Regions from separate parts of the Microbacterium sp. Nx66 genome, predicted to be linked through region 1. Evidence: predicted binding sites of a transcription regulator. Region 1 holds the regulator's gene; the other holds the start of a gene.

Region 1 (15,405 bases):
CCGGTCGCCATCAGGCGCGGCACGATCTCCGGGTCCATCATCTCGTTGAGCGCGTCGTAGAGCGGCCGCAGGTACGGATCGATCTTGTCGGTGAGCGTACCGGGGAGGAACCCGAGGCGCTCCCCCGCCTCGACCGCCGGACGCGTGAGGATGATGCGCGTGACCTCCTTGCGCTGCAGCGCCTGGACGGCCTTCGCCATCGCCAGGTAGGTCTTGCCCGTTCCCGCCGGACCGATGCCGAACACGATCGTGTTCTCCTCGATCGCGTCGACGTACTCCTTCTGGCCGAGCGTCTTCGGCCGGATCACCTTGCCGCGCGTGGACAGGATCGCCTCGCCGAGCACCTCGCTGGGACGCGGGCCCCCCTCCTGGCGGAGCATGCGCGCCGAGCTGGACACGTCGCTCGGGGCGAGGTCGTGGCCGGCCTTGGTCATCGCGAGCAGCTCGTCGACGAGGTTCTTGGCCTTGGCGACGGCCTCGCGCTCACCCGTGAGCGTGATCTCGTTGCCGCGGACGAGCACCTGCACGTCGCGGTGCTCCCGCTCCAGCATCCGCAGCAGCCGGTCCTGGGGACCGAGCAGCTGCACCATCGCGACACCGTCGGCGTAGAGCCTTTCGGTGACGGTTTCCTGATCGTCAGAAGCCAACGAGCTTGTTCTCCTCGAGGTTGCCGAGCACATGGGCGTGCACGTGGAAGACGGACTGCGCGACACTCGCGCCGTTGTTGAAGATGAGGCGGTACTCGCCGTTGGCATGCTCCTCGGCGATGCGCTTGGCGGCGGCGACCATCTCCGCCAGCAGCTCGGGGTCCCCGGCTGCGAGTGCGGTCACGTCGCGGTACTCCTCGGTCTTCGGGATGACGAGTACATGGAGCGGCGCCTGCGGATCGATGTCGCGGATCGCGAAGACGCGACCGGTGTCGAGCAGGATCTCCCCTGGGATGTCCCCGGTGAGGATGCGCGTGAAGATCGAGGGTTCGCTCATGCTCTCAGCTTACTGGGGGGACGCGGGCCGCGGCCGGTCACCAGCGGCCGAGGGCCACCGAGAGCACGGCGATGGCGGCAGGTCCCGCAGTGGACGTGCGCAACACGGTGTCGCCGAGCAGGACGCGCTCAGCGCCGGCCGCCGTGAGCTTCTCGAGCTCCTCCGGAGCGATCCCGCCCTCCGGACCCACCACGAGCACGAGGTCACGGTCGTCGGGAACGAGCGTGGAGAGCCGGGCCGGAGCGGTCGGGTCGAGCAGCAGCACCCGCTGCGTCGCCACGCGCGCCGCAAGCTGTGCGGTCGACTCGGGGGCGGCCACCTCGGGCACCCAGGTCCGGTGCGCCTGCTTGGCCGCCTCGCGGACGATCGTCGCCCAGCGCTCGCGTCCCTTCGCCGCCTTCGGACCCTCCCAGCGCGACACGCTCCGGCCTGCCTGCCAGGGCACGATCTCGTCGACCCCCAGTTCACATGCCGCCTGCACCGCGAGCTCGTCGCGGTCGCCCTTCGCGAGCGCCTGCACGAGCACGAGACGCGGAGTCGCCGGCTCGTGCTCGACGCGCTCGGCGATCCGGACATCGACGCGCGACGGTGACACCTCCTCGGCGACGCCGGTCAGCCAGACGCCTCGACCGTCGCCGACGGTGACCGCCTCGCCGACGCGGAGACGCCGGACGACGGCCGCATGCTTGGCCTCGGCGCCCGTCAGCGACACGAGACCGCCCACCGCGGCGTCACCCGCGGACTCGACGAGGAAGTGCAGCGCCACGATCAGTGGGTACGGAACCGGTCGCGCAGCTTGGAGAACAGGCCCTGCTGGAACTGCGCGAGCTGCGGGCCCGGCGCCTTGTTCTTCTTCGCGAAGTCCTCGATGAGCTTGCGCTGCGCGGAGTCGAGCTTGGTGGGGGTGACCACCTGCACACCGACGCGGAGATCGCCACGCTGGGTGCCGCGCAGCGGCGTGATGCCCCGTCCCTTGATGGTCAGCACGTCGCCGGACTGCACGCCCGCGCGGATCTCCAGGTCGACCTCACCGTCGAGCCCCTCGATCGAGGTCTCGGTGCCCAGGATGGCGTCGGTCATGGACACCTCGAGCGTGGCGAGCAGGTCGTCGCCGTCCCGACTGAACGCGGGGTGCGGGTTGACCGTCACCTCGACGTACAGGTCGCCGTTCGGGCCACCGGCGCGACCGACCTCGCCGGAACCCGGGAGCTGCAGCCGCAGGCCGGTCTCGACGCCCGCCGGGATGTCGAGGGACACCGTGCGGCGCGACCGGACGCGTCCCTGACCGCCGCAGGTGCCACAGGGGTACGGGATGGTCGTGCCGTAGCCCTCGCAGGTGCCGCAGGGCTGAGAGGTGACGACGTTGCCGAGCAGGCTGCGCACCTGACGCTGCACGTGGCCGGTGCCACCGCAGATGTCGCAGGTGACGGGCGACGTGCCCTCCTGGCAGCACGAGCCCTGACAGGTCTCGCAGAGCACAGCCGTGTCCACCTCGATGTCGCGGTGCGCACCGAAGACCACGTCCCCCAGGTCGAGGGTGACCCGGACCAGGGCATCCTGCCCGCGCTCCCGTCGTGACCGGGGACGAGCACCGCGCCCGCCGCCCTGGGACGCGCCGAAGAACGTCTCGAAGATGTCGCCGAAGCCGCCGAAGCCGCCGAAGTTGTTCGCGCCGTCACCGCCGCCCATGTCGTAGCGGCGGCGCGACTCCTCGTCGCTGAGCACGTCGTAGGCGTGCGTGACCAGCTTGAACTTCTCTGCGGCCTCCTCGCCCGGGTTCACGTCCGGGTGGAGCTGCCGTGCCAGGCGCCGATACGCCTTCTTGATCTCGTCGGTGGAAGCGTCCCGGGACACCCCGAGAACCTCGTAGTGGTCCGCCACAATCGCCTTTCTGCGCGTGTTTTCCGTGGGGCCGCCTCAGCGGCCGGCCTCGTCATCGTCGAGCATCCGCGACAGGTAGCGGGCGACCGCCCGTGCCGCTGCGAGGTTGCTCGGATAGTCCATCCGGGTCGGTCCCATGACACCGACCCGCGCGGTCCCCGAGGGTGCCGCGTAGTTGCTGGCCACGATCGACGCCTCGCCGAGCCCGAAGGAGGCGTTCTCGGTGCCGATGCTCGCCGCGAGGCCGTGCTCGTCCGGCACCATCTCGCTCATCAGCCGCAGCAGCGTGACCTGCTCCTCGATAGCCTCGAGGAGGGGGTGGATGCTGCCGCGGAAGTCCTGTTCCCGTCGCGCCAGGGTCGCCGCGCCCGCCATCACGAGCCGCTCCTGCCGGAAGCCGCCGAGCTCGTCGATCACGACTCCGGCGACGGCGCGGAGAACGCGGTCCTGGGGGGTCTCCTCCGTGGCGAGGAGTGCCTGCAGACGGTCGGAAGCCGCCGCGATCGCCTGCCCGGTGATGAGGGCGGACAGTCGAGCGCGCAGCACCGCGAGGTCCGCTTCGTCGATCGTGTCCGGCAGCGCGGTGATCCGCTGTGATACCCCGCCGGCGTCCGTGACCAGGACCGTGAGGAGCCGGTTGGGAGCGAGCGTCACGAGTTCGACGTGCGTCACGTGGGCCCGCGCGAACGACGGGTACTGGGCCAGCGCGACCTGTCCGGTGAGTTGCGTGAGCACGCGGACCGTACGGACCATCAGATCGTCGAGGTCGGCCGGATCGGCGAGGAACGACTCGATGGCCGAGCGCTGCGCGGGGGAGAGCGGTCGGAGCTGGGCGAGGTGATTCACGAACACCCGGTAGCCCTTGTCCGTGGGGATGCGCCCGGACGACGTGTGCGGAGCCGTGATCAGCTCTTCGTCCTCCAGCTGCGCCATGTCGTTGCGGATCGTCGCGGCCGAGACGCCGAAGGAATGGCGGTCGACGATGGAACGGCTGCCCACGGGCTCGTGCGTCTCGACGTAGTCCTGCACGATCGCGCGGAGAACCTGCAGCCCTCGCTCTGTGACCATGGGTTCCCCTTCCCGCCGACCGGATGCTGGCACTCTGCCGCCCTGAGTGCCAATCCTACCTCCTGCGATCGGGAGTTCTCCGAAGGCGGGACGGCCCAGGCGGCGTCGCTCAGTCCGTCAACTCACGCACCACCGCGTCGGCGAGGAGACGTCCGCGCAGCGTGAGCTGCACGCGACCCCGGATCGCCGCCGGCGCATCGATCAGGCCGTCGGCGATGAGTCCGGCGACGCGGTCCCTGTTCCGCTCCGGGACGTCCGTCACCGCGATCCCTTCGCGGATGCGGCTCAGGAGGAGGATGCGCTCGAGCGTCTGCGCCTCCTGGTCGGGACGTTCGCGACCCGCCGCCGGCGAGGACGAGGCGGCCAGCCGCTGTGCGTAGGCCGCCGGGTGCTTGACGTTCCACCACCGGAGCCCGGCCACGTGGCTGTGCGCCCCGGGGCCGAAGCCCCACCAGTCGCTCCCCCGCCAGTATGCGAGGTTGTGCCGCGACCGCTGCCCTTCGCTGCGGGCCCAGTTGCTGACCTCGTACCACTCGAACCCGGCGGCGGCGAGGCGCTCGTCCGCCATCTCGTACATGTCCGCCTGCAGGTCGTCGTCCGGTGTCGGCACCTCGCCACGACGGATCTGCCGCGCGAGCTTCGTGCCGTCTTCGATGATGAGCGCGTACGCGGAGATGTGGTCGGACTCCAGGGCGAGCGCGGCGTCCAGGGATGCTTCCCAATCCGCGAGCGATTCCCCCGGCGCGCCGTAGATGAGGTCGACGCTGACGGCGAGGCCCGCGTCCTTCGCGGCGGCGACCGCGGTGCGCACGTTCTCGGGCCGATGCGTCCGATCGAGCGCGGCGAGCACGTGCGGGACGGCCGACTGCATGCCGACGGAGAGTCTCGTGACCCCCGCCTCTGCGAGGATGCGCGCGACCTCCGGCGTCACCGTGTCGGGATTGGCCTCGACCGTCACCTCGGCACCCGGAGCGAGCCCGAACGCCGCGGTGGCCGCTCCCAGCATCCGCGCCAGATCGCCTGCCGGCAGCAGCGTGGGTGTGCCGCCACCGAAGAACACCGTGTCCATCGGCCGCAGCGCTCCGGCGTCCTCCAGCACGGTGCGGGCGAGGGCGATCTCGCCGATGAGGGTGGACGCGTAGTCCTCCTGCTTCGCCCCGCGGAGCTCGCTGGACGTGTAGGTGTTGAAGTCGCAGTAGCCGCAGCGCACCCGGCAGAACGGGATGTGGAGGTAGGCGGAGAACGGCGTCTCCGCGGAGATCGGGAGGTCGGCAGGGAGTCGCCCGTCCGGCGGCGCGGGATCCCCGAGCGGAAGCGGTCCCGCCATCACACCGGGGTCGCGTAGAGCGGGGAGATCGCGCGGAGGTAGCGCGCGAAGAGCTCGCGACGGCGGCGCTTCATGAGGGCGGGGACGAGGCGATAGAGCAGCGTGTTCGGGGCGTCGAAGGCGCGGACGGTGAACCACACCTCGTCGTTGTCCTCACGCCAGTCCACATCGAACGACTCCTCGCCGCGGACCACGGATCCGCCCACCGTGCCCAGCACGAAGCCGATCCGGCGGGTCTCCTCGGTGACGGAGATCACGCGCAGCTCCGAATCGGCGCGCATGCCACCGACACGGCCGCGCAGGTGGAGCGTCATTCCCGCGCCCACGAAGGGCATCCCCTCCGCGTCGTACCGCGGCTCCACGTCGCGCTTGCTCGGCGCGATCGGGTTCCCTTCGGCGTCGAAGCTCACGCCCGCGTACGCCGGACCCGGAGCAGGACGGACGTCTTCCACGGAGAGCCCGGCGGCGCGCTGCGCCGTCCACGAGAGCAGGGCTTCGCCGGCCGTCTGGAAACGCTCCTCACCGCTGCCGATGCGCCAGGATTCCTCCGCCGGGATGCTGCGCTCCGGCGGGTACTGCATCAGATCCGGGGCGTGGGTCGCACCCACGGCCGCATAGTCCACCGTGTCGTCTCGGAAAGTCCCGCGCCGCATGAGTTCCAGCCTACTTCGGGTTCCCTGAGCGAACACCCCCCGCGCCGCACGCCGTCACATCCCCCGGATGATGCTGGGTCCCTGAGCCTGCCGAAGGGCTGGATCCCTGAGCGTGTCGAAGGGCTGGGTCCCTGAGCGTGTCGAAGGGCGCACAACACTCAGTCCAAGGCTCCTCCACACCGCTGGGTCCCTGAGCTTGTCGAAGGGATCTCCGCACGCCCCGGCCAAGCCGCACGCACCTCCGCCATGATGGCCCGATGCCATGGACCTACATCCTCGAATGCGCAGACGGCAGTTTCTACACGGGCAGCACGAACGGCGACCTCGAAGCCCGCGTCTGGGAGCACAACCACGACGACGCCTTCTCCGCCAACTTCACTCGCAACCGGAGACCCGCGGCGCTGGTGTACGCGGAGCACTTCGACACCGTCGACGCCGCCTTCTTCCGGGAGAAGCAGATCCAGGGGTGGAGCCGTCGGAAGAAGATGGCGCTGATCGAGGGCCGGTGGGAGGACCTTCCGTCGTTGTCGACCTCGTACAGTGCGCTTCGACAAGCTCAGCGACCCAGCGTGGACCGACCCTGAGAACCGCGCGCTTCGACGAGCTCAGCGACCCAGCGCGGGCAGCCCGGAAGAACCGAGGCTACTTCTTGTCCTTGGTCTCGACGTCGCCGGAGAGCGCGGCGATGAACGCCTCCTGGGGGACCTCGACGCGGCCCACCATCTTCATGCGCTTCTTCCCCTCCTTCTGCTTCTCGAGGAGTTTGCGCTTACGGGTGATGTCACCGCCGTAGCACTTCGCGAGCACGTCCTTGCGGATCGCGCGGATCGTCTCGCGAGCGATGATGCGGGCACCGATCGCGGCCTGGATCGGCACCTCGAACTGCTGGCGAGGGATGAGCTTGCGCAGCCGCTCCGCCATCATCGTGCCGTAGGCGTACGCCTTGTCACGGTGCACGATCGAGCTGAACGCGTCGACCTTCTCGCCCTGGAGCAGGATGTCGACCTTGACGAGGTCGGCCTCCTGCTGCCCCGAGGGCTCGTAATCCAGGGAGGCGTAGCCCTGCGTCTTGGACTTGAGCTGGTCGAAGAAGTCGAACACGATCTCGCCGAGCGGCATGTTGTAGCGCAGCTCGACGCGCTCCTCGGAGAAGTACTCCATGCCGAGCAACGTGCCACGACGCGACTGGCACAGCTCCATGACGGTGCCGACGTAGTCCTTGGGCAACAGGATGGCTGCCTTGACCATGGGCTCCGACACCGAGCCGATGCGCCCATCGGGGTACTCGCTCGGGTTCGTGACGGTGACGGTCTCGCCGGTGTCGCTCGTGAGCACCTCGTAGATCACGCTCGGCGCGGTGGTGATGAGGTCGAGGCCGAACTCCCGCGCGAGGCGCTCGGTCACGATCTCCAGGTGCAGCAGGCCGAGGAAGCCGCAGCGGAATCCGAACCCGAGAGCCACAGAGGTCTCCGGCTCGTACTGCAGCGAGGCATCGGAGAGCTTCAGCTTGTCGAGCGCCTCGCGCAGTTCCGCGTAGTCGCTGCCGTCGATCGGGTAGATACCCGAGAAGACCATCGGCTTGGGGTCCGTGTAGCCGGGAAGAGCTTCCGCCGCGGGCTTGCGGGCGTTCGTGATCGTGTCGCCGACCTTCGACTGACGCACGTCCTTCACGCCGGTGATGAGGTAGCCCACCTCGCCGACGCCGAGACCCTTGGTGGGAGTGGGCTCCGGGCTCGACACGCCGACCTCGAGAGCCTCGTGGTTCGCGCCCGTGGACATCATCTGGATGCGCTCGCGGGGCGAGAGGCTGCCGTCGACCATCCGCACGTAGGTGACGACACCGCGGTAGGCGTCGTACACGGAATCGAAGATCATGGCGCGCGCCGGTGCGTCCGCGTCCCCGACCGGAGCCGGGATCTCCTCAACGATCCGGTCGAGCAGATCGTCGACCCCCATGCCGGTCTTCCCCGAGACCCGCAGCACGTCCTCGGGCTTGCCGCCGATGAGCGAGGCGAGCTCCTTCGCGTACTTCTCGGGATCGGCGGCCGGGAGGTCGATCTTGTTGAGGACGGGGATGATGTGGAGGTCGTTCTCCAGCGCGAGGTAGAGGTTGGCCAGCGTCTGGGCCTCGATGCCCTGCGCGGCGTCGACGAGGAGGATGGCGCCCTCGCACGCGGCCAGCGACCGGGACACCTCATACGTGAAGTCCACGTGACCCGGTGTGTCGATCATGTTGAGCGCGAAGACCTCGTCGGCCCCCTGCGCCTGGGCGAGCGCCCAGGGCATCCGCACCGCCTGGCTCTTGATCGTGATGCCGCGCTCACGCTCGATGTCCATGCGGTCGAGGTACTGGGCACGCATGTCCCGCTCCGCGACCACGCCGGTGATCTGGAGCATGCGGTCGGCCAGGGTCGACTTGCCGTGGTCGATGTGGGCGATGATGCAGAAATTGCGGATCTGCGCAGCCGGCGTCGCGGCAGGCTGAAGAGGGGTGAGAGCGCGTGGGGACATGTCCCGTCGATTGTACGGTGAGGGCTCTCATAATCCCCATTCGGGCGTATCGGTGATAGTCTCCCGAAGTTGCCCGGGATCAATCCGTGACACCGGATCCCGTAAGCGATACGACTCCGTCACAGACTCCGTGAGGGCTGTCGCGTCGCGCGGAACGGCGGATGACACCCGATCATCCGCCCGGCTCAGCGTTGCGTCGGCAGACCCCGAGCGCGTCTGGAGAAGAGAAAGACAAATCCCCCTTGATCAAGTACCTCGCGCGCCGTGCCCTCGGCTGGCTGCTCATGATCGTGGTCGCGACGAACCTCACCTACTTCCTCGCGTGGGGCTTCCTCGATCCGCGCAGCAACTATGTGGGTCGTCGCCCTCCGCTCACCGAAGAGCAGATCGTGAACACCCTCGCTCCCCGCAACCTGAGCGACACCGTCCCGCTCATCGAGCGGTGGTGGACCTGGTTCACCGGCATCCTCCTCCGCTGGGACTGGGGCGTGAGCCCGACCGGGGGTTCCGTCAACGAGCAGGTCGCCTACCGCATGTGGGTCAGCGCAGAGCTCGTCCTCGGGGCGACGATCCTCACGACGGTCCTCGGCATCGCGCTCGGCGTCTACACCGCGTCTCGGCAGTACAAGCTCGCCGACCGCATCGGCCAGGCCACGAGCATCATCACGCTCAACATCCCGATCGTCGTCGCGGCCTTCGCGATCGTCCTCCTCGCGATCGGCCTGAACAACGCCACCGGCACCCGCATCTTCTACGTGACCGGCAACGCGAGCCAAGGCGTCGAGGGTTTCTTCCCCACGCTCATAGACGTGTTGCAACACCTGACGCTGCCGACGATCGCGCTGGTGCTCACCGGCTACGCCAGCATCCATTTCCTGCAGCGATCGCTCCTCCTGGACAACATCAACGCCGACTACGTCCGGACGGCCCGCGCGAAGGGCCTGACCAAGCAGCAGGCCATCCGGAAGCACGCACTTCGGACGTCGCTCATCCCCGTCGCCACGCAGGTCGCCTTCACGATCCCCGCGATCTTCACCGGAGCGGTGCTGACCGAGACGATCTTCGCGTGGAACGGCATGGGCCGGTACTTCATCGAGACCATCACCAAGAACGACATCCACGGAACCGTCGCGATCGCCGCCTTCGGTGCGGTCCTCACGGCGATCGGCGCCATCCTCGCCGACATCGCCGTCGTCGTCCTCGACCCGCGCGTGAGAGTGAGCTGACATGAGCACCGACATGCTCGACCCGACCATCCACCCGGAGCCGGAGACCGCCGGCCCGGAGACCACCCGCGTCGCCACCAAGCGGCTGTCGAAGTGGACGCTGTACTGGCGACGCTTCTCCCGGAACCGCGGAGCCCTCATCGGCCTCGTGATCTTCGTCGTCCTCGTGCTGTTCGCCATCCTCGGGCCCTTCATCGCCCGGTACGACCACATCGAACTCGACTTCCTGAACCTCAGCACTCCCCCGTCCGCGGAACACTGGTTCGGCACGAACAACGCCGGAAACGACCTCTTCGCCCAGGTCGCCGTCGGCCTGCAGCGGTCGCTCATGATCGCCATCACCGTCTCCGTCGGCGTCACGATCGTGTCCGCGCTCGTCGGCACGGCCGCGGCCTACTTCGGCGGCTGGACGGAGCGCATCTCGCTCCTGGTCATCCACTTCATGATGGTGATCCCGAGCTTCCTCATCCTCGCGATGATCTCGAACAAGGCCGGCGGCGACTGGCGCGTCATCGCCCTCATCATGATCTTCGTGATCGGGTGGTACTTCCCCGCCCGCGTCATCTGGACGATGGCCCTGTCGCTCCGCGAGCGCGAGTACGTCAGTGCCTCCCGGTACATGGGCGTCGGCGGCATGCGCATCGTGCTCCGCCACCTCCTGCCCAACATCGGCTCTCTCCTCGTCATCAACTTCACCCTCGGCGTCGTCAACGCCGTGGTGACGGAGACGGGCCTGTCCTTCCTGGGCTTCGGCGTCAAGATCCCCGACGTGTCGCTCGGTGCCCTCATCGGCGCCGGCTCGAGCTCGTTGACCACGGCGCCCTGGCTGTTCTACTTCCCGGCGGCGGCGCTGACTCTGCTCACCGTGTCGATGGCGCTCATCGCCGACGGCCTGCGCGACGCCCTCGATCCCACCTCGGCTGCTGGAGGCCGCGCATGACCAACGTCCTCTCCGTCCGCGACCTCAAGGTCAGCTTCGCCTCCGAGGCCGGCCGCGTCGACGCCGTCCGCGGCGTCTCCTTCGACCTCGAAGCCGGCAAGACCCTCGGCATCGTCGGCGAATCCGGCTCCGGCAAGTCCGTGACCTCGCTCGCGATCATGGGTCTCCTCGACGAGAACGCCAAGGTCACCGGCTCGATCATGTATGACGGGAAGGAACTCGTCGGCATGAGCGACAAGCAGCTGTCGGTCATCCGCGGCAACGGCATGTCGATGGTCTTCCAGGACCCGCTGACCTCGCTCACGCCGGTCTACACGGTCGGCGATCAGCTCATCGAGGCCCTCACGGTCCACCGCGGCCTGTCCAAGAAGGACGCCTGGGACCGCTCCGTCGAGCTGCTCAAGCTCGTCGGCATCACCGAGCCCGAGCGGCGGATGAAGTCCTTCCCGCACGAGTTCTCCGGAGGCATGCGGCAGCGTGTCGTCATCGCCATCGCGATGGCCAACGATCCGAAGCTCATCATCTGCGACGAGCCCACCACGGCCCTCGACGTCACCATCCAGGCGCAGATCCTCGACCTCATCGAGAAGGCGCAGGACGAGACCGGCGCCGCGGTGATCATGATCACGCACGACATGGGCGTGGTCGCCCGCACCGCCGACGACGTGCTCGTGATGTACGCCGGCAAGCCCGTGGAGCACGCGCCCGTGCGCGAGCTGTTCCACAAGACCCGCATGCCGTACTCGATCGGTCTGCTCGGCGCCATCCCGCGCGTGGACAAGGCCGAGAAGGAGCCGCTGACCCCCATCAAGGGGAACCCGCCGCTGCTCATCAACCTCCCGGACGCCTGCCCGTTCGCCGACCGCTGCCCGATCGTCATGGACGCCTGCCGCGCCAAGGAGCCCGAGCTGCTCCCCGTGCCGACGGGCTCGGGCGACCTGCATCAGGCGGCCTGCATCCGCGCGCACGAGATCGAGGACGGCGGCCTCCTCGGTGGCCTGCCCGTCTACCCCGTCCGCCCCGTCCCGGAGAGCGACCTCACACGGACGCCGCGCGAGGAGCGGCCGATCACGCTCGAGGTGAAGAACCTCCGCAAGACGTTCCCGTTGGTCAAGGGCGCGTTCCTGAAGCGCAAGGTCGGCGAGGTCCAGGCGATCAAGGGCATCAGCTTCGACGTGCGCGAGGGCGAGACGATGGCCATCGTCGGCGAGTCGGGCTCGGGCAAGACGACGACGCTGCTGCAGATCATGGACATGGTCAAGCAGACCGAGGGCGACATCGTCATCGCCGGCACCAGTGTCAACGACATCCACAGCCGCAAGGTCGAGCGCGCCCTGCGCCGCGACATCCAGATCGTCTTCCAGGACCCGATGGGAGCCCTCGACCCGCGCATGACGGTGGCCGACATCATCTCGGAGCCGCTCTTCGCGATCGGCACTCCCAAGGAGGAGGCGCACCGGCGGGTGGACGAGCTCATGGACCTCGTCGGGCTCAACCCCGCGCACAGCGACCGCTTCCCGCAGGCGTTCTCGGGCGGTCAGCGGCAGCGCATCGGCATCGCCCGGGCCCTGTCGACGAACCCCAAGATCGTCGTGCTCGACGAGCCGGTGTCCGCGCTCGACGTCTCGATCCAAGCCGGCGTCATCAACCTGCTCGACGAACTCAAGACCAAGCTCGGGCTCTCGTACCTCTTCGTCGCGCACGACCTCTCGGTAGTGCGTCACATCGCCGACCGCGTGGCCGTGATGTACCTCGGCGAGTTCGTGGAGCACGGCGACGTCGACCAGGTCTTCGACGACCCGCAGCACCCGTACACGAAGGCGCTGCTGTCGGCGATCCCCGTGCCGGATCCCGACATCGAGCGCACCCGCGAGCGGGTGGTCTTCGACGCCGAGACGATGTCGACGAAGCCCGCGACGGTCTGACCCGAAACCATGCGCCCGTTCCTGGTCACCGTCCGATAACGGTTAGGCGGCATTCACCGCAGTGCGGTGTACCGGGATAAAGCTCGAACTAGTCTTCCCTTTATGAAACGCCGAAAGGCGAAAGGAGCACCATGAAGAACAAGAAGTTGCTGGGGGCGGTCGCGATCGGCGGCGCCCTCGCACTCGCCCTCGCGGGCTGCGCGAGCGGTTCCGGGAACACCGGTGGCGGGGACAACGGCGAGAAGGTCGAGACCAAGACCGCCGACTACAACCCGCAGGACCGCAGCAACCTCCAGGAAGGTGGCGAGGTCAACTTCCCCATCAACGAGATCCCGGAGCAGCTGAACGGCTTCAACAGCGATGCCAGTGCTGACACCGCTCGCCTGTGGTCGTGGTACATGCCGCAGATCCTCCTGGTCTCGCCGGAGGGCGAGGTCACGAAGAACGACGCCTACCTCGATGCGTACGAGATCGGCGAGGAGGATGGCAACACGACCATCACCTTCACGTTCAAGGACGAGGCGCACTTCAACGACGGCACCGACATGGACTGGACGTCCATCGACGCCACGTGGAAGGCCAACCGCTCCTACGACGAGGGCTTCAACCCGAACGCGACCGACGGCTACAAGCAGATCAAGACCGTCGAGCAGGGTGACACCGCGAAGACCGCCGTCGTGACGTTCGACGGCATCTACGCCTGGCCGTCCATGGCGTTCCTCACGGGTGGCGTCCTGCACCCGGACATCGCCGACCCGGCCGTGTTCAACGAGGCCTTCATCGGCAACATGCACCCCGAGTGGGGCGCCGGCCCGTACACCGTCGACACGTTCGACGCGAACGGCGGCTTCGTCTCGTTCAAGCCGAACCCCGAGTGGTGGGGCAACGCGCCGCTGCTCGACACGGTCACCTTCACGGCCATGGAGCCCGACGCCTCGATCAACGCCTTCAAGAACGGCGAGATCGACATGGTGGGCGCCAACACCAACGACCGCCTGAAGCAGGTCCAGGAAGTGGACGACACCGTCGTCCGCCGTGCGCAGCAGACCGCCAAGACGGTCCTGCTCGTCGACGCCGACAAGCCGCAGTTCGAGGACATCGACGTGCGCAAGGCGTTCTTCCTCGGCGTGAACGTCGACCAGCAGAAGCAGATCGCGTGGAACGGCCTCGGCTACGAGGAGCCGGTCGCCGGTTCGCTCAACCTGTACTCGTTCCAGGACGGCTACAAGGACTCGTTCGCCGAAGCCGGTCTGAAGCACGACGTCGAGGGCGCCAAGAAGCTCCTCGACGACGCCGGCTGGACCGAGGGCGAGGACGGCATCCGCGAGAAGGATGGCGAGAAGCTCTCCGTCACGTTCCCGATCTTCGGTGAGGACCCGACCATCGAGGCCCTCGCGAAGTCGCTGCAGGCGCAGCAGAAGGAGATCGGCATCGACCTCAAGATCGATGTCCGCGCCTCCGCCGACTTCTCCAGCGACTTCACCACGAAGAACTGGGACGTCGTCTCGCTCCGCTTCACCGACTCCGACCCGTTCGGCCCGGCCTGGTTCTGCCAGCTCTACTGCTCGGACAGCGGTCTGAACCTGTCGGCGACCGGCACGGAGGAGATCGACAAGCAGATCGCCGACGAGGTCGAGAGCCAGAAGGACGCGGAGTCCTGGACCACCGCGGCGATGGACCTCGAGCCGAAGATCATCGAGCAGACGTGGGGCCTCATCCCGCTGTACAGCGGCCCCTCGATCTACGTGGTCAAGAACGGCCTGGCGAACCTCACTCCGGAGCCCTACGTCGGTCTCGACCTGTTCGGTGTCACGCCGGTCGAGAACGTCGGCTGGGAGAAGTAACACTCTCTGACACATCTCGTGTCGAAGCGGGGTCGGTGGTCCATCCACCGGCCCCGCTTCCTTATGCTGGAGGCGTGACCGTCCAGACCGTCCTCGTGCACGGCATCCGCACGTCGGCCACCATGTGGCGGTCGCAGGTCGAGTACCTGGAGGCGCACGGACACCCCGTCACCGCCGTCGACCTCCCCGGCCACGGCAGCCGGATGGACGAGGACTTCACCCTTCACGAGGCGCTGCACACGATCGACGCGGCCGTCCGCGCCGCCGCGGAGAAGGGCCCCGTCCTGCTGGTCGGCCACTCGATGGGCGGGCTGCTCTCCCTCGCGTACACCGGCGGGGCCGAGCCTCCCCCTGTCGACGGACTCGTCGCCGCCGCGTGCACGTCGCTCCCCCGCGGCCCCGGGCTGCGTGCCTATCGGCTGTTCGCCCGGGCCGTCGACTCCCTGCCGGACCGCGGCATGTGGCTGACGCAGCGGATGCTCGCCGCGACGATCCCCGAGGACAACCGCGGCGACTTCTCCGCCGGAGGATACGCGCTCGACATCCAGGACCAGACGCTCCGCAGCCTCGCCGCCCTGAACGTCGCCGCCGCGGTCCCGCGGATCCGGGTACCCCTGTGGTTCGTGAACGGCCAGTACGATCAGCTCCGGCTGAACGAGCCCCTGTTCCGGCGCCTGGCCCCGCAGGCGGAACTCATCGTCGTGCCGCGGACCACGCACCTGCTCACCGCCATGCGTCCGCGGGTGTTCAACGCCGTCCTCGCCCTCGCGATCGCGACGATCGAGGAGCGCGCGGCGTCACGCTGAGGACACCCGCGGCCGCGCGGCAGCGGTGAGCGCTCCCCCGACGAGCGACAGGATGGCCGCCGCCAGGAAGACGAGCCAGAACCCGCCGGCCAGGGCGACGAGTCCTGCGCCGAGCACGGGCCCGATGAGCTGTCCGAGGGCGGCGGTCACGTTCACGATTCCGAGATCGCGCGCGTGATCCTGCTCATCCGGGAGCAGATCGGCGGCGAACGCGAGGCCCACCGTAGAGAAGGCGCCGTA
Region 2 (15,405 bases), 1.1 Mb from region 1:
GATCTTCGCGGAGCGGCTCGAGTTCGTCAGCAGCATCTTCGCCGAGATCGGCAAACGCCTGAAGCAGCGTGCGGGCTCGCTCTCCGGCGGCGAGCGCCAGATGGTCGCCATGTCCCGCGCGCTCATGATGGACCCGTCCGTGCTGCTGCTGGACGAGCCGTCCGCCGGCCTCTCCCCCGTGCGGCAGGACGACGCCTTCATCCGCGTCTCCGACATCAACAAGGCGGGCGTGACGACGATCATGGTCGAGCAGAACGCCCGTCGGTGCCTGCAGATCTGCGACCGCGGCTACGTGCTCGACCAGGGGAAGGACGCCTACGAGGGCACCGGTCGGGAGCTGCTGAACGATCCGAAGGTCATCGGCCTCTACCTCGGCACCCTCGGGACCGACGCCGCCTGAGACCTCGCGCCGCACGAGGAAGGCCCCGGATGCCGAAGCACCCGGGGCCTTCATCGTGCGGTGTTTACTTGATGCGCGAGGTGACGTTCTCGGCGTCGAACTCGTAGACGCCGATCGCGGCACCCTTCGGGTCGTTGTTCTCGTCGAACGTGATCTCGCCGGAGAGGCCGTCGTAGTCCGGCGTGCCGCCGTCGTTGATGATCGCGGCGCAGTCGGCGAAGTTGTCGCACTTCTCGCCGTCGCCGTCGCCGCCGGAGACGGTGATCATCTCCGCCGCGATGTCCGGGCCCTCGACCGAGCCGGCCTTCAGCGCCGCCAGAGCGATGAGGACCACGGCGTCGTACGCCTCGGCCGAGTAGGTCACGGCGTCGATCGGGTCGTTGCCCTCGGCCGTCCAGACCTCGTTCAGCTGGTCGAGGAAGTCCTGCGGCAGCTCGGCGCCGGCGCGGGTGCCCTTCGAGCCCTCGAGGCTGACCGGGATGTCGGCGCCCCAGTCCTTGAGGTTGCCGTCGACGAGGTACAGCGAGCCCGTGTCGACCCCGGCGTTGCCCAGCAGCGGCGCGATGGTGGCGAACTGGTCGTAGGAGACGACAGCGACGGCGTCCGGGTTCGCCGCGGCGATCTCCGAGACCTGCGCGTTGAACTGACCGTCGCCCTGGTTGTACGACGCATCGGCGACGACCTCGCCGCCGGTGCTCTCGAACGTGGCCTTGATCGCCTCGAACAGGCCCGTGCCGTACGGGTCGTTCTGGTAGATGATGCCCAGCGTCTTGTGGCCGTCCTCGGCGATCTCGTTGCCGAGGACCTCGCCCTGGAGGTTGTCGCTCGGTGCGGTGCGGAAGTACAGCGGGTTGATGCCCGTGAAGTCCGGCGAGGTGTTGGACGGGGACACCGTGAGGATGTCCGCACCCGCATTGCCGTCGAGGATGAGCTTGGTGACGCTGGAGGACGCCGCGCCGATCATGGCGGTGATGTCGCCGTTGCGCAGGTTGGTGATGGAGGTCTCGTAGGCCTTGTTGTCGAGGTCGCCCTCGTCGCCCGTGCTGAGGTCGATCGTGATGCCGGCGTCGGCCTCGTTGATCTGGTTGACGGCGAGCTGGACGCCGGCCTCCATCGGCGCGCCCAGGAACGCGAGCGTACCGGTGGCGGGCAGCAGCGAACCGAGCTTGAGCGTCAGGTCGGCGGCGGGCTTGTCGCCGCCCCCGTCCGACGGCTCCGCATCGGGCGTGCTGCTGCAGCCCGCGATGATGAGGGCGGAGGCGCTGACCAGCGCGATCCCGGCGAAGATCCTCGCGCTGCGCGAGCCCTTCAGTGCGTTCATGATGCTCCCTTGCGTAAACGAACGTGGATGATGACCACAGTCGGGTGCTCTAACACTAGGGCGTGCGCCCCGCGCGCAGGAGGGGCAAGTATCTCGGTGCGTTAACGATCCAGGGCCGCCGTTTCGGGGCGCGGACAGGACCGATCAGAGCGCCGCGGCGCGGGTGGCACGACGGCCGCGACGCGCGGCGAGGAGCAGATCGACGACGAAGACCGCGATCGCGACCCACACCAGGAGGAACCCGATCCAGCGCTCCGGCGGCATCGGCTCGTGCAGCACGACGACCCCGATCACGAACTGCAGGACCGGGGTGAGGAACTGCAGCATCCCGATGATCGTGAGGTCGACGCGACGCGTGCCGGCCGCGAACAGCAGCAGGGGGACAGCCGTGGCCACCCCCGCGAAGGCGAGCAGCACGGCGTGCGGCCAGCCCGCGGTCCCCATCGTCAGGCCGACGGGCGTCGTCGCCACGACCACGAGTTGCACCACCGCGATGGGGATCAGCCAGAACGACTCGAGCGTCAACCCGCTGACCGCGTCGACGGCAGGGCCGATCTTCTTCTTGATGAGCCCGTACAGACCGAAGGAAGCGGTGAGGGTCAGGGCGATCCAGGGGACGTGGCCGTACGCCACGATGATGACGACGACCGCGACGGCCGCGATCCCGACCGCCGCCCACTGCAGACGGCGGAGGCGCTCCTTGAGGACGAAGACGCCGAGCAGCACGGTGGTGATCGGGTTGACGAAGTAGCCGAGCGCCGTCTCCACCACGTTCTCGCTCAACGTGCCGAGGACGAAGACCTGCCAGTTGACGTAGATGAGCAGGCCGGCGAGGGCCGTCCACCCGAGCAGTCGCGGACTCCGGACGATCGCGAGGAAGGCGGGCCATCCCCTCGTGACGGTGAGCAGCAGAAGACAGAAGACGAAGGAGAGCAGCACCCGCCAGGCGACCACCTCCCACGGCCCGGTGGGCTGCAGCAGGAGGAAGTAGAGCGGCAGCACGCCCCACAGGAGGTATGCGCTCCCGGCGTAGGCGACGCCCGCCGTCCGGGTGGCGCGGGTCGTCTCGGGGGTCACCGCACAACCCTATGCCCGCGAGGACGAGGGCCGCGCCGCTCCGGACGCGGAAGAGGGCCCGGATGCCGAAGCATCCGGGCCCTCTTCGGACCGGGTTCCCGTCCGCCGTGCAGAGGGAACCGAGTGTGCGATCAGCGGACGACGACCGCCAGGACGTCGCGAGCCGACAGGACGAGGAACTCGTCCGCGCCGAACTTCACCTCGGTGCCGCCGTACTTGCTGTAGAGCACGCGGTCGCCGACGGCGACGTCGAGCGGAACGCGGTTGCCGTTGTCGTCGATGCGGCCGGGGCCGACCGCCACGACCTCGCCCTCCTGGGGCTTCTCCTTGGCGGTGTCGGGGATGACCAGGCCACTCGCGGTGGTCTGCTCGGCCTCGACCTGCTTGATGACGATGCGGTCCTCGAGCGGCTTGATGGAAACCGACACGGTCTACCTCTTCTTTCTTGACGCTGACACGAAAGACTCGTTCGCACTCTCAACCCGAGAGTGCTAATGCCAGTGTAGGCGGTCGGCTGGCACTCATGCAATGCGAGTGCCAACCCGGGTCACACGTCACGCGGGTCCTAGGCTGGGAGGGTGGAGATGTCCGAGCTGCGCGCCCTGCTGACCCCCGCCGGCCTCGAGCTGCTCGACGCGCTCGGGCCGGTCACCTCCACCGCCGAGGCGGCCGCAGCCGTCTCCCGGCTGCGTGCTGCGGGACACTCCCCCGACCTCGTCTCCGCCGTCGTCGGGCAGGCGCACCTGCGCGCCAGGGCCGCGGCGAAGTTCGGCCCCTTCGCCGCCCGCATGCTGTTCACCCGCGCGGGCCTCGAGCAGGCCACCCGCCTCGGCGTGGCCGCCCGCCACGCCCAGCGGATCCGCCGAGCCGGCCTCACGAGCGTCGCGGACCTCGGCTGCGGGATCGGCGGCGACGCCCTCGCGTTCGCCGGCGCGGGACTGGCGGTGCACGCGGTGGACGCCGACGAGGTGACCGCGGCCCTCGCCGCCTACAACCTCGCCCCGTTCGGCGACGACGCCACCGTCCGGCACGCCACGGCGGAGGACGTGCTCGGAGAGCCGGTCCCCGGCCAGGCGATCTGGATGGATCCCGCCCGCCGCACCTCCGGACACAGCGAGACCCGGCGCGTCTCCGCCGACGACTACTCGCCGTCCCTCGACTGGGCGTTCGCCGTCGCCGCGCAGCGCCCCACGGGTATCAAGCTCGGCCCCGCCCACGACCGCGACGCCCTGCCCGCGGACGCGGAGACGCAGTGGGTCAGCGCCGACGGCAGCGTCGTGGAGCTCGTCGTCTGGTCCAGGGAGCTGGCCAGGGAAGGGGTCCGGCGCTCGGCCCTGGTGATCCGCGGCGAGCGCTCGCACGAGCTCACCGGCCCGGCCGATGCCGAGGACGCTCCGGTCCGACCGCTCGGGGCCTTCCTCCACGAGCCGGACGGCGCCGTCATCCGGGCGCGCCTCATCGGCGACGTCGCCCGCAGCCTCGATGCGGGGATGCTCGACCCGCGCATCGCCTACCTCACCTCCGATGCCGCGCTGACGAGCCCGTTCGTGCAGTCCTTCCGCGTCCGGGAGACGCTGCCGATCACGCCGAAGACGATCAACGCGGCCCTGAAGACGCACGGCATCGGCCGCATCGAGATCAAGAAGCGCGGGGTCGACGTCGACCCCGCGGCCTTCCGGCGCAAGCTGACCCTGCGGGGCGACGCCGAGGCGACCCTGATCCTCGCCCGCTTCGGCGATCAGCGACGCGCGATCCTCGCCGACCGGGTGCCCGCCGCGGACTGAGAGCGATCAGTCGTCCGGGTCGCGGCCAGGGATGTCGACGCGGATCGGATCCCCCGGCGGCCCGGTGGTCACGAGATACGACTCGCCCGTCGCCTCGTCGACCACGGCCGGGCCCGAGGTCACCGTGAGGTACGGCATCTGCCAGCGGGTGAAGGCCACCTCGACCACGGACGCCGACAGCAGCTCTCCCGTCTCCTGATCCACGTCGAGGAGCTGCACGCGCAGCCCGGACTGGAGCGCCTCGTCGAGGGTGGCGCACTGCCGCGAACCGTCGGCGTCGACGATCAGGCAGCGCTGGGCGGGGCCGGTCGTCGTACGGCGGTCGCCCAGCCACACCGGCTGCTCGCGGAACGAGCCCAGGAGGGTGAGGTTGAGGTCATAACCGTCGCGGATGAGTTCCTTCACCCTCGGGCGCTGCTCCTCCCCGAACTGGGCGAAGAGCGTGGAGCTTCCGCCCCACCGCTGGATGCTCACCATCGGCTCGTCCGCGGTGGAGAACAGCATCACCGCCGTCACGCTGTCGGTGGAGAACGAGTCCTCGTCGTCACCGGCATCGGAGGGCGCCACGGGGAGCGCGGCGTACAGGCCCGGCCCCAGCTCCTCCTCCGCTGCCAGACAGGTGGATTGGGAGTCCTCGCCCACGTCGAGGATCAGGCACCGGGTGGCCCCGTCATCCTGCGTGGCGAACCAGGCGAGCGCGCCCTCCGCCTCCGCCACCGGACGCACGGAGCCGGGGTCGTAGTCCTCCCCGGCGAGATCGATCCGTCGCTGCTCCTGCGTCTCGGTCAAGGGGAACGCCTCCGACCGCGGGGCGAACAGCGCCCACCCCGCCCCGACGCCGATCGCCAGGAGGGTCGCTGCCGCCACGAGCACGGGCACGACTCCGCGCGCCCGCATCGGCGCGCCCGTCTCGACGGGTGCGGGTGGTGCTCCGGCCGCGGCGAGCGGCGATGCGTCGGAAGCCGGTGGCGGATCGGACTCCCGACCCTCGTCTTCCGCCACCGGGAGCGCCTCGGAGGCTGCCGTCGGCCGTTCTTCCGCCGGAAGCTCCTGCCGTCGATGCTCCTCCTGGAGCTCGCGCAGGCGCCGGGCACCGGCGGCGTCGAGTCCGCCGTCCCGACCATAGGCCGCGCGCTCCAGTGCTCGGCGCTCCTCCGCCGCAGCGGAGCCCTGGCGGTCAGTCTCCTCCCGCACCGACGTCGCTCCCCTCTCGGATGATCACGAACGACCCGAAACCGGAGGTCGGCAGCTCGTAGGTCGTCATTCCGCCGGTCTCCGCGTCGGTCACCTGCAACCGCAGCCGACCGTCGTGCTCCTGCAGCGTCTCCGTCGTCTCACAGGCCCGCGGCGCGTCGGCCGTCGCCCCGTCGTAGATGAGGCACTGCCGACCCGTCTCCCCTTCGGAGGCCGTCCAGATCGGGACGTCGCGGTCGTACCCGGCGACCCAGATCGAGTTCGGGTCGAAGCCGTCATCGGCCAGGCGCTCGGCGGTCCGTGTCTCCGCCTCGTTCGCGTAGGTGGGGCCGCCCTCGCCGGAGCCGTACTCCGAGACGTCGACGCTCACCGCCGGTTCACCGTCGGGCGTGAGGAGCAGATGGGCCATGACCTGGCGCGTGTACTCGTCGTCGCGCTGGGTCGTCACCTCGCCCCAGAGGCCGTCCTCCTGCACCGCTTCCCGCTGATTGCAGCTCGGCGTCGTGCTCTCCCCTGCGCCCAGGACCAGGCAGATGCTCGCACCGCCGTTCTGCGTCGCCACCCAGATGACCGCGTCGTCCTCCGTCGCGAGCGCGCGCACCGAGCCCGGGTCGAATCGTCCGGACGCGACGAGATCGGACTGCCATCCCTGCTGCTCGGCGCTGAGGGCGACCGCTGTTCCGCCGCTCCGGCCGAACGCCAGCCATCCCACGCCGACCCCGAGGAGGAGCACGACGACCGCGCCGAGCGCGAGCATGCCGAGGGAACGGCGCCGCCGCCTCTGAGCCGGAACGTCGCTCTGAGCGGTGACGATGTCCACGGACTCCTCGTCCGGCTCCACGGGCGCGTCGTCTCCGGCCGACGGCTCGTCGTCGTCCTCTGCAGCGGCGAAGGAGCCGAGGGACGGCGGAGGTCCCGGCGACGGGCGTCGCCGGGCGGCGTCGAGCTGTCGCAGGCGCGCGGCCTCCGCGTCCGTGAGGCCTCCGCCTGGGCCGAAAGCCTTGCGCTGCAGGGCCCTGCGCTCCTCGACGTCGTCGTCGTCCGTCATGGCCAGCCCGCCTAGCCGAGTCTCTCGAACTGCATCCCCGCCCAGACCAGCCATCCCAGGCTGTACACGGTCGCGCACAGGCCGAGCACGAGGGCCCAGCGCGCGATCGCCCGGTTCTCCACGGGGCGCCGGAGGGACATGATGGCGGCGATCACCGCGACGATCGCGACCGGGATGCCCCACCCGACGAAGAACGACGCGCCGAGGGCGACGATCGCCGCCAGCAGCGCCCACGGGGCCAGGCGGGTGTCGTCGACGACGGCGGGCTCGACCGCCGGCTCCCAGCCCTCGTCCTCTCCGTGGTCGAGGTCGGGCCCGCTCACCACGACCGGCTCGATGCCGACCGGACCGGTCGGCAGCTTCGTGTAGCCCTCGCGCGGCGCTCCGGGAAGGCGCGCCGTCCCTGCCGGGCGTTCGACCTGCCCGCTCGCGCGCTCGACCCGCGCACGGGGCGTGGCCCCGTCCGACTCCGGCTCCTGCGCGAGCCCGGTCACGCCGGCACCGCCTCCGCGACCTGGATCTCGGTGACCGGCAGGGTCGAGTCGGCGCCGAAGCCGAGGGTCGATGCGGGGCGCCCGGACGCGATGAGCTCAGCGGCCAGCGCCGCGATCATGGCGCCGTTGTCCGTGCAGAGCGACAGCGGAGGGATGCGCACGGTGACGCCGGCCTCGGCGGCCCTGGCGAGGGCGACGTCGCGGAGCCGACGGTTCGCGATCACACCGCCGCCCAGGAGCAGCCGCGGCACTCCGAGGTCGGCGCACGCGTTGAGCGCCTTGGTGACCAGGACGTCGACGACGGCCTCCCGGAAACTGGCAGCGACGTCGGCGATCGGGAGGTCCCGGGCGTCGGCACCCGCCTCGGCGTTCTCGGCCTCGAAGCGCTCGATCCAGCGGGCGACCGCGGTCTTCAGCCCGGAGAACGAGAAGTCGTAGCGATGCTTCGCGAGGTCGGAGGCGCGGGACAGCCCGCGCGGGAAGCGGATCGCGTCCGGGTTTCCGCCCACCGCGGCCCTGTCGATCTCGGGGCCGCCGGGGTAGGGCAGGGACAGCAGTCGGGCGACCTTGTCGAAAGCCTCGCCCGCGGCGTCGTCCACGGTCTCGCCGAGCAGCTCCACGTCGGTCGTGAGATCGCGCACGTGGAGCAGGGAGGTGTGGCCGCCGGAGACCAGCAGCGCGATCGTCGGATACTCCAACGGCGCCGAGTCCGGCGTCAGGATGTCGGCCGCGATGTGACCGACGAGGTGATTGACCGCATACAGCGGTTTGTCCAAGGCGACCGCGAGTCCCTTCGCCGCCCCCACACCGACCATGAGCGCTCCCGCGAGGCCCGGACCGCTGGTCACGGCCACCGCATCGAGGTCGGCGAGACGGACGCCGGCCTCGGCGAGCGCGGCGTCGATGGTCGGCTGGAGGGCCTCGAGATGCGCGCGGGCGGCGACCTCCGGCACGACGCCGCCGTACCGGGCGTGCTCGTCCATGCTGGAGGCGATCGTGTTGGACAGCAGCGTACGACCGCGCACGATGCCGATGCCGGTCTCGTCGCAGCTCGTCTCGATGCCGAGCACCAGGGGCTCACTCATGCGGTCGCCTCCTTCGGCGTGTCGGCGGGCGCCGGGTGGCGGCGCAGATCCAGATGCATCACGATCGCGTCCACGTCATCCGGCTGATAGTAGCGGGGGCGCCTGCCGATCTCCTCGAAGCCCTCCGCGCGATACAGTCCTTCGGCCGGAGGGTTGTCGGCGCGCACCTCGAGGAACACCTCATGCGCCCCACGGTCGGCGGCCGCTTGCAGCAGCGCACGCAGCAGCGCGCGCCCGCGGCCCTGACCCCGGACCTCGGCGAGGAGGGCGATGGTCTGGATGTCGGCGTCCGCACCGCCCTGCAGCGCCCGGATGCCGCCGTATCCGACGATCGCCCCGCCCCGCTCGTCGACGAGGTAGCGGCCGTGCGGGCTCGCCAGCTCGCTCGCCATGGTGTCCCGGCTCCACGCATCGGTCGGGAACGAGCGCTGCTCGATGGCCATGATCGCGTCGAGATCGTCCGGCCGCGCATCCCGCAGCGTCATGCGCCCACCTTCTTCGGGGCGCCGGGCAGGGACACATCCGGGTGCCGCAGGTAGAGGGGTTCGTCGCCGGCGAGGACCCGGCCGGCGGCGAGTGCGCGCGCCCCCACCCTGGCGAGGTCGGCTGCGGACAGCGTCGTCACGTCGACCCGGCGGAGACCGGCGAGATGATCGTCGGCGTCGGCGGCCCGCACGAGCACCGTGTCGGCGATCGTGCGCGGGATCCCGTCCTCGTCCTGTCCGTCGAACACGGTGACGGCGACCTCGCGGCGGCGGGCGTCGGTGACGACGGCGAACGGCCCGGTCACCGTGGACTGGATCGTCAGCGCGGCCGCCGTGTGACTCGGGACCGGCACCACCGGGATGCCGCGGCCGAGGGCGAACGCCCGCGCGGTCGCGATGCCGATGCGCAGTCCGGTGAACGGACCGGGGCCCATGCCGGCGACGACGTGCGTGATGCCGTCGGCTCCCCCCTCCCGGAGCACGTCGTGGACGAGGTCGCCGATCACCTCGGCGTGGCCCAGCGGATCGGCGGTACCGGCCTCGGCACGAGACGTCCCGTCCGGGTCGATGAGGGCGACGGCGGTGCCAAGGGACGTGTCGACGGCGAGGATCACGTCTCCAGGGTAGTCGTCACCCCGCCCGTCACGCCCGGCGCCCCGGCACCCGCGCGGGTCAGCCCAGCGGCGCCCGCACCGGGTAGTCCTGGCCTTCGAGGATGACCTGGGTCGCCGCTCCCGTCGCCCGGTTCACGACGACCGGCGCCAGCAGGTTGACGCTGACGCCGTCGGCGCCGGGGTGGGCCACCACGAGCACGAAGGCGTCGTCCGCCGAGGCGAGAGCGAGGTCGGCCACCTGGGCGTCCGTGAGGATCGGCGCGTACTCCGCCAGGACCGTGTTCGGGTCGACGAGGTAGAGCCGCAGGGCGTCGTCCTCGACCGCCCGCATCGCGAAGAGCCCGTCCGCACCGTCGACGGGTGCGAGGGCGAAGTCCACGTGCGGAGCCAGCCCGGGCGGTGGGGCCGTGAAGGTGAGCACGGCGGTCATCGCAGGAAGTCCATCAGCGTCGGCTGCAGCACGCGCGCGTTGACGGCGAGCGCCGAGCGGTAGACGAGCTCCTGCGCCTGCAGGCGGATGAGCACCTCGACCGAGTCGACATCCTCGACCGCGGCGCGGCGGGACTCGAGGGACACGGAATTCTGCACTGCCGCCTCCTTGGCGCGTTCGATCTGAGCTTGTCTGGTGCCGACCGCGCCCTGAGCACCGAGCATCGCCGTTCGGCGGTCGTCGATCTCCGCGAGCCGGGGCCCCACGTTGGTGCCGGAGCGGAGATCGGCGACGATGCGGTCGACGAGGGCGAACACCGAGTCGTCTCCGGTGCCGAACACCGCCGCACCGTCCGTGTCGACGCGGACCGCGGCCGCATCGGACACCCGGCGGGTGACCTCGGAGCCGGCGACACCGCTGTAGGAGTAGTCGGACCCGAAGGCCGCGGTGTCCGACGTGCCGGCGAAGACGGACCGGCCGAGCAGCCGGGTGTTCGCCTGCGCGAGCAGCTCGTCGCGGATGCCCTCCAGTTCCACCGCGAGGGCCTCCTTCGCCGTGGCGTCCAGCGCCCCGTCGTTGGCCCCTTGCGCGGTGAGGTCCCGCACCCGCGAGAGCAGGGACGTGCTGGAGGTGATCGCCGTATCGGCGGCAGTCACCCAGGCCAGGCCGTCGTCGATGTTGCGCGCATACTGCTCGGTGCGCCGCTGCTCGGCGTGCAGGGCGAGGGCGGCCGCCGCCGCTGCCGGGTCGTCCGAGGGGGCGGCGAACGCCTTCTGCGACGTGGCCTGCTCCTGCAGACGGGCGAGTTCGGAGAGGTTGGACTGCAGCTGGCGCATCGCCGTCTGCGTCATCGTGGTCTGGGTCACGCGAGAGATCATGGAGCTTCTCCGATCAGCGTCCGACGACGCCCGTGCGGTTGATGAGGACGTCGAGGGCCTCGTCGACGGCGGTGAGCACGCGGGCCGCCGCCTGGTAGGCGGTCTGGTACGTGAGGAGGCTGATCGTCTCCTCGTCGCCGTCCACGGCCGCGACGGACTGCTGCGCACCGACGGCGCCGACAGCCGCCGCATCCGACACCTTCGCGCGCTGCACGTCGGCCGCGGTGGCGACGCCGAAGCGGGTCACTTGATCGGTCCACAGCGCGTCCGGAGAGGTCGCGCGCTGCCCGATCTGGGAGATGAGGTCGGCGTTGGTCGCGTCCTTGGCTCCGGCCCCGGGGGCGGCGAGGGCGAGGTCGGCCGCCGTGCTGACGGCCACCTGCATCCCGAGCGCGGCGGAGCCGGTGGCCGGGAGGGTGAAGAAGTCGCCGCCCGGCTGTCCGGACGCCGTGACGCCGGCGCGGTGCTGGGCGTTGAGCGACTCCGCGAGCGCCGTGGCGACGCGGTCGTATGTCGCGGCGAGCTGCGCCAGCATCCCGCCGTCGGCGGCCGGGGCGAGCACCGCGAGGGAGCCGCCCAGCTCTCCCCCGTCGACGACGAGGGGAAGATCCGGCACCGACTCCCAGGCGACCCCGACGCGCGGAGCGCCGTCGATCGTCGCCGAGCCGGTCAGCGCGATGTGACGGGCGTCGCCGCCGGAGACCAGGGCGTTGCCGCCGAGGCGGACCGTGAGCGTGCCGTCCGTCTCCACGGTGGCCGTCGCGCCGGCGAGCCGGGCCACGTCCTCCGCGAGCAGGTTGCGGCGGTCGGTGAGCTCGTTGGCCGATCGCCCCGAGGCCAGCGCCTCCCGGATCTCGCTGTTCAGCACCGCGATCTGGTCGGCGGCGGCGTTGACCTGACTGACGGTGCGCTCGGCGGTCCCGCGGGCGGCCGTCCACTGCGCGGCGACCGTGCGGTAGCCGCCGGAGATATGGGCGGCGAGCTCCTTCGCCGACTCCAGGATGCTCGCGGCCGCCGCACCCGAATCCGGGGTGTTGGCGAGGTCCTGCCAGCCCGCCCAGAAGCTGGTCAGCCGGTTGGCGAGGCCCTTGTCGGTCGGCTCCGCGAGGGCCGACTCGGCAGTCGTCGCTGCCAGCGCGCGGGTGGCCCAGTAGCCGGAAGCGCCGAGGGCGTCGCGGACCCGGGCGTCGAGCAGCGCGTCACCGAGGCGGGACACCCCGTCGATCGAGACGCCGTGTCCGGGGAGCGCGCCCATGCTGAAGCGGCCCGTCTGCGCGACGGCGGCGATCGAGGAGGTCTCGACGCGCTGCCGCGTGTACCCCTCGGTCTTCTGGTTGGCGATGTTCTGCCCGACCACGTCCATGCCCCGCCGTGCGGCGGCGAGGCCGCTGGCGGCGGTGGTCAGTCCACTGAAGGTCGACATGAATCCCTCTCGGTCACATCTCGGTGTCGATGATGCGGGCGGCGTCCTCGCGGGCGCGGTCGCCGCGGGTGGTGTATTCGCCGCTCTCCTGGCCGAGAGCGGCGATGGTCTCCTGCGTGGCGCGGAGCACTCCGCTGAGCTGCTCCGCGGCGGCATCGCGCATCTGCTCGACCTCCGCTGTCAGCTTCACCAGCGCACGCATGTGGTCGGTGAAGACATCGCCCCAGGCTCCGTCCGGAGCGTGCTCGATGAGCTGACCGATCGTCGCGTCCTGAGGAGCCCCCCACTCCTCGGCGACACCGGCGACCTCGACGGCCCTGGCCAGGCTCGCCGCGCGGAGGCGGTCGAGCACCTGATCGATCTCCCTGGCCGCGAACTGGATCCAGTGCGACCGGCCGGCGGCGAGCAGCAGCTGCTGCTCGTCGAGCTTGAAAAGCAGCATCTCGAGCAGCTCGCGCTCGCGCCAGAGCTGCATCGATAGTTCGTTGGCTCCCATGATCCCCTTTGTCCCCAGCGATCCCCCGCCCCACGCGGGTGCGATCGGCCCGCCTGTTAACGGTTCATAAATCTCTATCGGCCGCCGCGCCCCTAAGGTTACTATGTGCATTGGCGGCGGTTAGTGCTCCCCATGGACATATCTCGGACCTTGTGATATGGCCATCTATCCCTCGCCATGAGCTTCCGGAGTGCATCCAGAGAGGTGGATCATCCCCCATGTCGTCGCGCGCTGAGCGCAACCGCCTCGTCGAGGCCAACCTCCCCCTGGTCGGCTACCTCGCTGCAGACACCCATGCTCGGGCTACCCATATCCCCCGCGAAGAGCTCGCCGCCGTCGGCGCGCTCGCCCTCGTGACCGCCGCCGACGCGTACGACCCCGCGCTCGGCGTCCCCTTCGGCGCCTACGCCCGTCGACGCATCCTCGGCGCGTTCGCCGACGAGATGCGCGCCATGGACTGGGCGTCCCGCGGCATCCGCAAGCGCATCAAGGAGACGGTCGCCGTCCGCGAGACCCTCACCGCCGCGTTCGGCCGCACGGCGACCGCCACCGAGATCGCCACCGCCATGGGCTCCCCCAAGGAGGTGGTCGTCGAGGCCCTCGCGGACGCCGCACGCACCGTCTCCCCGCTGGACGACCCCGCCACGCGCGATCTCGTCGCCGACATCCCGCTGCCGGAGGAGTCGGCGATGGTCGGCGAACGGCGTGAGGTGCTCGAACACGCCATCGGCGCCCTCCCCGAGCGCATGCGGCGCATCATCGTGGCCGTCTACATCGAGGAGCGGCCCGTGAAGGAGATCGCCGAGGAGCTGGGCGTGACCCACTCGGCCGTCTCGCAGCAGCGGTCGGAGGCCGTGCGCCTGCTCCGCGACGCCCTCGACCGGTACTTCGCCGAGGGCGGCACCGAGACCACGACCACCACCCGCGTCTCGCCTGCCGCACGCGACGCCTATTTCGGCCGCATCGCCGAGGCCGCCGGCGTCCGGATCGGCGACGTCTTCCGCGCCGCCGCCCCCGCCTAACGCGTCCGCATCCTCCGCCGATAGGTCAGGGCAGGAGACCACGGATGGTCTCCCGTACAACACATCACGGAGGAAACCCTCATGGGTATGCAGATCAACACCAACGTGGGCGCGCTCAACGCCTACCGCAACCTGTCCAACACGCAGAACGACCTGTCGAAGTCGCTCGAGAAGCTCTCGAGCGGTCTGCGCATCAACCGCGCAGCGGACGACGCCGCCGGCCTCGCGATCTCCGAGGGCCTGCGTTCGCAGGTCAACGGCCTGAACGTCGCGGCTCGCAACGCCCAGGACGGCATCTCGGTCATCCAGACCGCAGAAGGCGCCCTGACCGAGGTGCACTCCATCCTGCAGCGCGTGCGCGACCTGACCAACCAGGGCGCGAACGACTCGAACAACGCGAAGTCGCGCGAGGCCATCCAGACCGAGATCTCCGCCCTGGGCGACGAGCTCACCCGGATCGCGTCGAGCACGAACTTCAACGGCATCAAGCTGCTCTCGGGCGGCGCGACGCTGACGTTCCAGGTGGGTGCGGGTGCGGTCGCCGCCGAGGACCAGATCTCGGTGGGCCTGACCAACTTCGCCACGCTCGGCGCCGACATCAAGACGCTCGCGGCCGGCATGACGGACGCGGCGACGTACGGCGCAGCTCTGGCGGGCATCGACACGCAGATCCAGGCGGTCTCGACCGCACGTGCCGGCTACGGTGCGCTGCAGAACCGCTTCGAGTCGACCATCAACAGCCTCAACGTGTCGGCCGAGAACCTCGCCGCCGCCGAGAGCCGCATCCGCGACACCGACATGGCGTCCGAGATGGTCAAGTTCACGTCCGCGAACATCCTGTCGCAGGCGGGAACGGCCATGCTGGCCCAGGCCAACCAGGCCAACCAGGGCGTGCTCCAGCTGCTGCGCTGACCCGCGCCGCCGCACGGAATCACTCCGGGGGTCCGGGTGACGGCTTCGGCCGTCGCCCGGGCCCCGCCGCACACAGAAGGGAAGCCGCATGTCGCTCTCGCTCGACGGCCTCGTGTCGGGGCTGAAGACCACCGAGGTCATCAAGGCGCTGATGGACGTGCACGCCATCCCCCGCACGCTGCTCAAGGCCAAGATCGACGACAAGAACGTCGTCATGACGCAGCTGCGCACCCTCAACACCGCCGTGCAGAACCTCGCCGCCGCCGCCGAGAAGGCCGCAGCGCCTGGCGGTCTCGACCGCTTCACCGGCACCTCGTCGTCGGAATCGGTGAAGGTCGCCCTGCGCACCGGCGCCGCGCCCGTGTCGACCGACATCGTCGTCGACCGCGTCGCCCAGGCGCACACCGTCGTCTCCGCCGCCGCTTCCCGCTGGCCCGCGGACCCGCCCGTGCTGACCCTCGAGGACGCCACGGGGAAGCGCGTGCAGGTGCAGGCCGACTCCACCTCGATGCAGGACATCGCCCAGGCCATCAACGACGCCGACACGGGCGTCCTCGCCACCGCCGTCCCCGCCGGCAAGGATGCCGACGGCACCCCCGTCTACCGCCTGCAGCTCCGGGCCGAGGAGTCCGGCGAGGCGGGACGCTTCCGCGTCTACGCGGGAGACCTCGCCGCCGTCACCGCCGGCACCGCCACGGACGTGTCCACGGAGCCCGGGGCCGCCGTCATCGCCACGGGCACG

What was found. Region 1 encodes HrcA, which represses chaperone genes, less so after heat shock. Its sites were predicted from a motif close to TTNGCACTCGNNNNNNNCGAGTGCNAA; they were not measured.
Region 2: the regulator HrcA is predicted to act here: its motif matches at 3,313-3,339, upstream of groES (co-chaperone GroES).

The regions. Positions count from the first base shown of each region.
Region 1 covers NZ_LR880474.1:1,986,331-2,001,735, forward strand. The annotation lists gene MICNX66_RS09455 (PhoH family protein) at 1-590, opposite strand, end outside; gene MICNX66_RS09460 (HIT domain-containing protein) at 637-984, opposite strand; gene MICNX66_RS09465 (16S rRNA (uracil(1498)-N(3))-methyltransferase) at 1,022-1,750, opposite strand; gene dnaJ (molecular chaperone DnaJ) at 1,753-2,865, opposite strand; gene hrcA (heat-inducible transcriptional repressor HrcA) at 2,902-3,933, opposite strand; gene hemW (radical SAM family heme chaperone HemW) at 4,043-5,260, opposite strand; gene MICNX66_RS09485 (DUF1990 family protein) at 5,260-5,913, opposite strand; gene MICNX66_RS09490 (GIY-YIG nuclease family protein) at 6,171-6,497, shown strand; gene lepA (translation elongation factor 4) at 6,556-8,424, opposite strand; gene MICNX66_RS09500 (ABC transporter permease) at 8,667-9,650, shown strand; gene MICNX66_RS09505 (ABC transporter permease) at 9,652-10,590, shown strand; gene MICNX66_RS09510 (ABC transporter ATP-binding protein) at 10,587-12,515, shown strand; gene MICNX66_RS09515 (ABC transporter family substrate-binding protein) at 12,647-14,359, shown strand; gene MICNX66_RS09520 (alpha/beta fold hydrolase) at 14,434-15,165, shown strand; gene MICNX66_RS09525 (MFS transporter) at 15,157-15,405, opposite strand, start outside.
Region 2 covers NZ_LR880474.1:878,542-893,946, reverse strand. The annotation lists gene MICNX66_RS04260 (ABC transporter ATP-binding protein) at 1-400, shown strand, start outside; gene MICNX66_RS04255 (ABC transporter substrate-binding protein) at 465-1,721, opposite strand; gene rarD (EamA family transporter RarD) at 1,866-2,798, opposite strand; gene groES (co-chaperone GroES) at 2,930-3,226, opposite strand; gene MICNX66_RS04240 (THUMP-like domain-containing protein) at 3,377-4,582, shown strand; gene MICNX66_RS04235 (hypothetical protein) at 4,589-5,776, opposite strand; gene MICNX66_RS04230 (hypothetical protein) at 5,760-6,824, opposite strand; gene MICNX66_RS04225 (hypothetical protein) at 6,836-7,318, opposite strand; gene tsaD (tRNA (adenosine(37)-N6)-threonylcarbamoyltransferase complex transferase subunit TsaD) at 7,315-8,403, opposite strand; gene rimI (ribosomal protein S18-alanine N-acetyltransferase) at 8,400-8,888, opposite strand; gene tsaB (tRNA (adenosine(37)-N6)-threonylcarbamoyltransferase complex dimerization subunit type 1 TsaB) at 8,885-9,502, opposite strand; gene MICNX66_RS04205 (flagellar assembly protein FliW) at 9,561-9,932, opposite strand; gene flgL (flagellar hook-associated protein FlgL) at 9,929-10,810, opposite strand; gene flgK (flagellar hook-associated protein FlgK) at 10,824-12,233, opposite strand; gene flgN (flagellar export chaperone FlgN) at 12,247-12,729, opposite strand; gene MICNX66_RS04185 (sigma-70 family RNA polymerase sigma factor) at 12,948-13,751, shown strand; gene MICNX66_RS04180 (flagellin N-terminal helical domain-containing protein) at 13,833-14,663, shown strand; gene fliD (flagellar filament capping protein FliD) at 14,752-15,405, shown strand, end outside.